Regions from separate parts of the Parageobacillus sp. G301 genome, predicted to be linked through region 2. Evidence: predicted binding sites of a transcription regulator. Region 2 holds the regulator's gene; each other region holds the start of a gene.
What was found. The regulator Rex, encoded in region 2, represses fermentation and respiration genes when NADH is low (regulators of the CRP and FNR family bind a similar motif). The targets are predictions, from matches to a motif close to TTGTGAAATATTTCACAA.
Positions count from the first base shown of each region.

Region 1: the regulator Rex is predicted to act here: its motif matches at 1,329-1,346, upstream of QSJ37_RS03390 (nitrate reductase subunit alpha).
Region 3: the regulator Rex is predicted to act here: its motif matches at 1,354-1,371, upstream of QSJ37_RS16600 (DUF3147 family protein).
Region 4: the regulator Rex is predicted to act here: its motif matches at 989-1,006, upstream of pflB (formate C-acetyltransferase).

Region 1 is NZ_BSDB01000001.1:633,455-635,663, reverse strand. Features, by position in the region: gene QSJ37_RS03390 (nitrate reductase subunit alpha) at 1-1,268, opposite strand, end outside; gene QSJ37_RS03385 (metal-dependent hydrolase) at 1,451-1,957, shown strand.
Region 2 is NZ_BSDB01000003.1:277,112-279,320, reverse strand. Features, by position in the region: gene moaC (cyclic pyranopterin monophosphate synthase MoaC) at 117-638, shown strand; gene QSJ37_RS17140 (redox-sensing transcriptional repressor Rex) at 628-1,284, shown strand; gene QSJ37_RS17135 (twin-arginine translocase TatA/TatE family subunit) at 1,281-1,436, shown strand; gene tatC (twin-arginine translocase subunit TatC) at 1,457-2,203, shown strand.
Region 3 is NZ_BSDB01000003.1:153,841-156,049, reverse strand. Features, by position in the region: gene QSJ37_RS16605 (exosporium glycoprotein BclB-related protein) at 285-944, opposite strand; gene QSJ37_RS16600 (DUF3147 family protein) at 1,436-1,798, shown strand; gene QSJ37_RS16595 (DUF3147 family protein) at 1,813-2,196, shown strand.
Region 4 is NZ_BSDB01000002.1:141,809-144,017, forward strand. Features, by position in the region: gene pflB (formate C-acetyltransferase) at 1-872, opposite strand, end outside; gene QSJ37_RS09420 (amino acid permease) at 1,130-2,209, opposite strand, start outside.

The sequences.
Region 1 (2,209 bases), on a different contig from region 2:
CCTAAAAACGATAGACAAGGTTCAATCGGCTGTTCCGTTTCTTCATCCACCATATGTAAATTCCATTTTCCTTGATCGTCCCAGCGCGAACCGATTGTTCCATGCGGAATCGTAAATGTTTTTTTATTTTCATCGTAAACGACCGGCTTCCATTCGGCGTTGGTGACGTTGCGGCCGAGATCTTTTGCCTGCAAGAAGCGGTCGGCCACCCATTTGTTGCCATCTTTTTTCAAAGTGACGACGAACGGAAAATCGGTGTATGTTTTGGCATATTGCTGGAAGTAAGGAACTTGCCGATCGACGTAATATTCTTTTAAAATGACATGGCCCATGGCCATGGCGAGCGCGCCATCTGTTCCTGGTTTCACGCTGAGCCAATCATCGGCAAACTTTGTCGATTCGGCATAGTCTGGGCTGATTGACACGACTTTTGTACCGCGGTAGCGAACTTCCGCTAAAAAGTGGGCGTCTGGCGTCCGGGTGAGCGGTACATTGGACCCCCATGTAATAATGTAGCCGGAGTTATACCAGTCACTCGATTCCGGAACGTCGGTTTGGTCGCCCCAAATTTGCGGCGATGCAGGCGGCAGGTCCGCATACCAGTCGTAAAAGCTAAGCATCGGTCCGCCTATCAGCTGCATAAAGCGTGAACCGGCCGCATGGCTGACCATCGACATCGCTGGAATTGGCGAAAAACCAACATTGCGGTCCGGACCGTATTTGATAACAGTATATAATAGTGATGTAGCGACAAGCGTTAACGCTTCATCCCAGCTGACGCGGACAAATCCTCCCTTTCCGCGCGCTTGTTTATACCGTTTTGCTTTTTCCGGATTTTCGACGATGCTTTTCCAAGCGTCAAGCGGATTTTTATGCTCTTGTAACGCTTCCCGCCACATATCCATCAACACGCCGCGCACGTATGGATATTTCACGCGGAGCGGGCTGTAAATGTACCAAGAAAAGCTTGCGCCGCGAGGACAACCGCGTGGTTCAAAATCAGGCATATCCGGTCCGGTTGACGGATAATCAATTTGTTGTCCTTCCCATGTGACGATTCCGTCTTTTACGTAAATGTTCCAGCTACATGAGCCAGTGCAGTTGACTCCATGGGTGGAACGGACGACTTTATCATGCTGCCAACGGCGGCGGTAAACATTTTCCCAATCGCGGTCGCCGTAGGTTACCTCACTATGGTCATTAGCATATCGTTCGATCGGTTTCATATATTTGAAACGATTCAATAACGGAGATCGTTTTCGTTTCATTTTGTTTCACTCCTTCATCAATTTGTGTAATTTTACTATAGCCATAATGAAAATAAAGGGATGTTAACTTTGTCACAATTGGTGCGTTTGTCACAAATCTGTCAAATGGTGATCGAAAACGAACAAACATTCTTTTCTTGTGTTATAATAGAGAAAAAGTTTTACATAATGAGGAGGTCGCATTGAGGTATCATAGTCATATTGTTACGTCATTATGTTTTGGGGCAGCGGTCGCTGCGCATACATCACTTTCGTTTAGTGTAAGCTATACGGCGGGAATTGTCGTCGGCAGCTTACTTCCCGACATTGATGAACCGAAGTCGTACGTTGGACGGCGCTCAATGGGGGTATCCAATAAAGTAAAAGAAGCGTTTGGCCATCGCGGCATGACCCATTCGCTTGTTGTATGGGGAATCATCGCTCTTGTTATGATGTGGGAATCGTCTTCGTTATTTGCCGCCGGTTTTGTGCTCGGCTATTTGTTTCATATTCTCGAAGACTTTTTCTCTGTCCAAGGTGTGCCGCTCTTTTGGCCGTTCACTTTAAAGCGATTTAAAATTCCCATCTATCGCACAGGCAATTTCATCGAAAAAGCGCTCTTTTACGCGGCGTTTGCCTTGCTTGTCTATATAGGCGCAAAAGAACAGCTGTTTTTCGAATGGTGGCGTTCTCTTGCTTTATTTCGATGAGAAAAAAAAGGAAAAAAGTTTGTCTGCGGCGAATTACAAAAAATAATTGATCGAATGAAAAGATTTGTTTCGGCGAGTGCCGGGCAAATCTTTTTTGTTAAAAAATAAAATTCATCATTTTTGTTCTTTTATCTATAAATCTATAGAGTTCAATTATAAATCCGTTTTACATTAGTGTTATATATTATGTTTGTCCACAAAGCGGGATTGTATGGCAAAACATTATGCTACGTGATATTTTGAAAGAAGAAA
Region 2 (2,209 bases):
ACCTCTCGTTTAACAATAATAGTGTAGCGTAATTTGTTTTCTTATCGCAATAAAACAAAACGATAAAAGACAGATGCCCAAAAATAGTGTATAGTTTATAAATGGGGGAGATATGCGTGTCATCATTTACACATTTTAATGAACAAGGCCGTGCAAAAATGGTCGATATTACGGAAAAAGAGGATACCATTCGAGTAGCGGTAGCACAAACGAGCGTGACCGTAAATAAAGAAATTTACGAGAAAATGACAAATCGCATGATTGAAAAAGGGGATGTGCTTGCTGTTGCGCAAGTAGCTGGCATTATGGCCGCAAAAAAAACGTCTGATTTAATTCCAATGTGCCACCCTCTTATGTTAAAAGGTGTCGACATCCAATTTGCATGGCATGTCGAGGAAGAAAAAGCGCTTTACCAATTACTGATCACCGTAACGGTAAAAACAAAAGGAAGTACAGGTGTGGAGATGGAAGCGCTAACGGCTGCTTCTGTTTGTGCACTGACCGTGTATGATATGTGTAAGGCGCTAGATAAAGGGATGGTGATTGGCCCAACCTATTTAGTGGAAAAATCAGGTGGGAAATCAGGCCATTATCAACGAGAAAACAGTAGTGTTGGGGGATTTGCGAATGAACAATGAACAACCAAAAATTCCGCAAGCAACTGCAAAACGTTTGCCACTATATTACCGTTTTTTGAAAAATTTACATGCTTCAGGAAAACAACGAGTTTCTTCCGCGGAATTAAGTGAGGCAGTAAAAGTTGATCCCGCGACCATTCGTCGTGATTTTTCCTATTTCGGTGCGCTTGGCAAAAAAGGATACGGATATAATGTCAATTATTTATTATCTTTTTTTCGCAAGACGCTTGATCAAGATGAAATTACCGAAGTGGCGTTATTTGGAGTCGGGAACTTAGGGACAGCGTTTTTAAATTATAATTTTACAAAAAATAATAATACAAAAATTGTGATGGCATTTGATGTCGATCAAAAGAAAGTAGGAAAAGAAGTTGGCGGTGTGCCAGTATATCATTTGGATGAATTGGAAAATCGCCTTCACGAAGGAATTCCTGTTGCGATTTTGACCGTACCGGCTCCTGCCGCTCAATGGATTACGGACCGTCTCGTTCAAAAAGGGATTAAAGGAATTTTAAACTTTACACCCGCTCGATTGAACGTACCGAAACATATTCGTGTCCATCATATTGATTTAGCGGTTGAATTGCAATCATTAGTCTATTTCTTAAAAAATTATCCGGCCGATAAAGGAGAGAATCAAAAGTGAAATATTTGTTAATTGTGCTTGTTATTTTATTATTGTTTGGAACGAAAAAACTTCCGGAGCTGGGCAAATCGCTCGGTCAATCGCTGCGGGAATTTAAGGATGCCACTAAAGGATTAACAGACGAGGATGAAAAAAAACCAGACCAATTATGATTTGTTAGGATGATTGAAGTATGGACGATAAAGAAATGTCGGTGTACGAACACCTGGGAGAATTACGAAAGCGACTTATTATTGTTCTTGTGTTTTTTGTCATTGCCCTTATTGCTAGTTTCTTTTTCGTGGAGCCCGTCATTTTATATTTGCAGCGAACGGACGAAGCGAAGGAATTAACGATGAACGCCTTTCGTTTAACAGATCCAATAAAAATTTATGTTCAATTTGCGTTTGTTCTTGCGTTTGTTCTTACCGCGCCAGTTCTGCTTTATCAAATTTGGGCGTTTGTCAGTCCTGGGCTGTATGAAAAGGAACGAAGAGTCACGTTAAGCTACATTCCGATTTCGATCTTTCTCTTTTTAGCTGGCATTAGTTTTGCGTATTTCATCTTATTTCCTTTCGTCGTTCGTTTTATGCAAAATTTAGCGTCCCGTCTCGGCATTCATCAGGTGATAGGGATTAATGAATACTTTGAATTTTTGCTTCACCTGATCTTGCCATTTGGAATTGTATTTCAGCTTCCGGTAGTTGTAATGTTTTTAACAAGGCTTGGCTTGATTACACCGATGTTATTAATCAAGGTGCGCAAATATGCTTATTTAGCGCTATTGATTTTAGCGGCGGCCATTACGCCGCCAGATGTGCTGTCACAAGTCATTGTTATGATTCCGCTTTCGATTTTATATGAAGTGAGCATTTGGATTTCGAAAATAGCTTATCGCAAAGCGCTATTGGCGCAGACGGAACAAGAAAACCTCCCGTGAATGCGG
Region 3 (2,209 bases), 120 kb from region 2:
GTGTCACTCATTGACCATAAAAAGTGAGAGAAATATACTGATTAACGATGTGGTGATGAAACAGCCGCAGGAGAAAGAGCTAGCGGAGGAAATATAGGTGGTGGACGCAGATTTTAAATCATTGCGGGCCCTACACAATGGATCACGGGCAGGGATCATGAAAGAAAAGAAAAAGTTCACGCGGAGCGTGAACTTTTTCTTTTTTCAACTTTCAACACTTTGGAGAGACATCCTTTATTATGAGGATGTCTCCCTTTTGTGTCGACTAGGTCATGGGCTATTTATTAACTGATTCCAACACCCGCACTTGCAAAACCTGTAAGGACGCCGATATTAATTAGAGTAGATCCAGATGTTCTTAAAGAAAAAACTAGTAATAGTTTGTCGCCCGCAGATACCGGTAATGACGCCGCAGCAGTATTAGCAGCAGTATTGCCAACGCTAACTACAGGGCCGAAGGCTGGTGCTAAATCTACAAAAACTCCTGTTGGAGCAAAGGTGTTGCTTAGTGCAGATGCCCTCCATAATTCTGCTCTAACTGTTCCAGCTGTAGCTAAAGTTATACCTACTGTAGCGCTAAAGAATGCAGATATGGATGTGACTGTTCCGGCACGAGGAACTACAAATGCGAAGTCAGGAATGTTTATGGCAGCGGTGCCTAGATTTAGTGTTCCTGCACTAAGGTCAACAGTTGGCGCAGAACTTCCGAATCCAAGGATAGCTCCAGTACTAACTACTACACCTAAAACATCAGTTGTAGACAGTACAACAGGAGTTAGTCCAGATGCATATGGAATAATAGCACCAGCCCCTGGAGGTCCTGGAGGTCCCGGAGGTCCTTGCGTTGCAGGTCCATTCACTGTCACTGCTTGCCCATTAATACAACCACATCTTATCTTTGGCTTATGGTGATCTTTACATTTTTCTTCCCAATTTTTTGACATATGTTTCACCTCTTTTAATTAATTAAGATTCGATATTAATATATGAGCAGGATAATAAGTTTGATTAGACAAGTTGTAGGTTAAGTGTTTGGATTTCCAAAATTAGGCTATTGAATATTCGGAGATGAGATAGCCAAAAGGAGGCATTCCCTCTTTCTCTTGTAGATTTTTTCAGTTCAGAATGTTCATTGATGTTCCAGCTAGCCATGCTGTTTTTGAATGTTTGCATTACGTTGTTCATATGATGATTAAATCGATTTACTATAAAAATATTTGCCGCCATGGTTGGGAGTAAGAAAAAAATAAGTTTTATTCAAACATTTGTCACAAATTTGGAAGTGTAAGCGTTACAAGAAAAAAATTAAATAAAAGTTCACAAGCGTTTGTTCTATCGTTGTTTACAATATATACGTGAAAATAATCACAAATAAATATATAAAAATAATATTTAACTTCACTAGATTGGTCACCAAAGAAAGGATGAATCTATCTTGGAGTCATTATCGATTAGTGGAATAGTTATTCGATTTTTATTAGGGGGAGGCGCGGTTGTCGCTTCTACCATTATCTCAAAAAAATTAGGATCAAAAATAGGAGGAATTTTTGCCGCTTTTCCTGCTGTATTTTTAGCAGCATTACTGACACTTCGGCTCGATGCAAAGGGCAGTGAATTAGTGGAAAAGTCGATTGTTCTATCCCAAGGAGCTATTGTTGGGATGTTCATCAATATTATGTGTGCAATAGGGGTCGTTTACTTTTGTAGAAAGCAAGGTTGGAAACGTGGACTTACACAATCAATAGCTGGATGGTTTCTCATTTCCATCATTTTTGCTGTCATTTCAGGATATTTTTAATTAAAGGTGATCTTATGGATAGACATGATTTATTTTTCCGTTTTTTATTCGGCGGATCAGCCGTTGTGTTAAGTTATGTAACGGCAAAACTATTACCATGGAAAGTTATCGGGGGAATTTTTGCCGCATTTCCAGCCGTTATGGTTGTTGCTGTGATGATGGTTGGCATGAAGAAAGGTTCTAAAGAAGCAGCGAAAACTGCACAAGGATCTGTTTATGGGATGATTGGTGGTTTCATTTGCGTGTTAACGGTTTTATTTTTTCTACAATTTACACAAAATTGGTGGGGAAGTTTTATCTTTGGGTTGATTACATGGTTTGCAAGTTCATTATTCCTTGTATACATGCGGGATCATAAAAAAGAAAATAGAGCATCAAAAATCAAATTAGAGCATTGATAAAGAAGTCGCG
Region 4 (2,209 bases), on a different contig from region 2:
GTACCTTCTTGTAGGTCGCGTTCGATATAAATGTCTAAGAAGGTGGACACGCGGCCTAAGCTCATCGCTGCGCCGTTTTGTTCTTTAATAGCGGCGAGATAAGCGAAATAGAGCCATTGGAATGCTTCGTGTGCGTTTTGCGCTGGTTGGGAAATGTCGTAACCGTAGCTTAATGCCATTTGTTTCAATTCGTTTAACGCGCGAATTTGTTCAGCAATTTCCTCGCGAAGACGGATAATGTCTTCCGTCATCGTTCTTGCGCCAGTGTTTTTCAAATCCTTTTGTTTTTCTTCAATCAGACGATCGACGCCGTATAATGCTACGCGGCGATAGTCGCCAATAATGCGGCCGCGTCCGTACGCATCTGGAAGACCGGTGATGATTCCCGCTTTGCGCGCTAATTTCATCTCTTCGGTGTAAACGTCAAATACACCTTGGTTATGGGTTTTTCGGTATTCGGTAAAAATTTTTTTCACTTCGTCGCTTACTTTGTAGCCGTATGCTTCGCATGATTGTTGCGCCATGCGGATGCCTCCGAACGGCATTAATGCGCGCTTAAACGGTTTATCTGTTTGAAAACCAACGATTTTTTCCAAGTCTTTGTTTAAATAACCCGGTCTGTGGGAAGTGATGGTAGAAACAATGGATGTATCCATATCGAGAACGCCGCCTTTTTCGCGTTCTTGTTTCGACAATTCCATCACTTGTTCCCACAATTTTTTCGTTGCTTCCGTAGGTCCTTCTAGAAATGATTCATCCCCATAGTAAACGGTGACGTTGTTTAAAATAAAGTCACGGACGTCAATGGACTTTTTCCATTTTGACCCTTTAAAACTACGCCACGGGTCTAATACAGCAGTAGCTTGTTTCATAACAGATCCCCTCCCAATCGCCTGTAACTATAACAGACTGAAAAAATATATATAACAGATTTCAACTATACAATACTATATTTATTGACGCCTAGAACTATCTATTATTGAATAGTTTGTGAAATGTTGAACAATATTAATTGAATGACGGTGTTGGTATGTAACAGGGGGAAGGGAGAAATGATCATCAATGAACATGAAGAAGGATGTAAAAAAATAAACATCTCCATCCCTATAAAAGGGATGGAGACGGTTGTTTAGCTAACTTGCCTTTTATCAGAAGGGGAGGCATGGCGCTTATGCATGCCTTTTGCATAATAGACGACAACGAGCAAGATGAGCCAGGCTGGTCCAATGATAAGTGCGATTCGTGTGTCAGGGAAATATGCCATTAAACCGGTAACTCCGACTAAAAAGGCGAGAGCGATATAAGAGCTAAAAGGATAAAGCGGCATTTTATACTTTAATTGTTTTTGCTTTTCTAGGCTTAAACGTTTACGGAACTGCAATTGCGAAAGCAAAATAATCGCCCATGTCCAAATCGCGCCGAATGTAGCGACACTTGTGACCCATTGGAATACTTTTTCGGAAACGTAGTTTAAATACACACCGACTAACATCGCTAACGCCGTGACGATGAGGGCGACGCCTGGAATTCCGCGCTTCGTCAGTTTAGCGAAGGAAGATGGCGCTTCTTTTTGCTCAGCCAAGTTGAAGAGCATGCGGCTTGTGCTGAAAATTCCACTGTTGCAGGAAGACAACGCAGCCGTTAAAACGACAAAGTTGATGATTCCCGCAGCGGCGTGAATGCCGATTTTTTCAAATGTTAAGACAAACGGGCTTCCTTTTTCGCCGATTTCGTTCCAAGGGTAAATGGACATGATGACAAATAATGCGCCCACGTAGAAAATTAAAATGCGCCAAAATACGCTATTGACCGCTTTAGTCAGCGATTTTTCCGGATTTTTCACTTCGCCGGCCGTAACGCCGAGCATTTCGATTCCTAAGTAGGCGAACATCACCATTTGCAAAGACATTAACACACCGGTAAAGCCGTTCGGGAAAAATCCACCATGTTCCCAAAGGTTGCTGATGCCTGTGGCGACTCCGCCATTGCCGATTCCGAATAGAATCATGCCCAAGCCAACGATGATCATAAATACAATGGTGACAATTTTAATAAGCGCAAACCAAAATTCTAATTCCCCATACGCCTTGACAGCGAGGAAATTGATTAATGTCATCATCATTAAAGCGGCTAGCGCCCATATCCATCTTGGCGTATCAGGGAACCAAAATTGCATATAAATGCCGGCAGCGGTGATTTCCGCGATGCA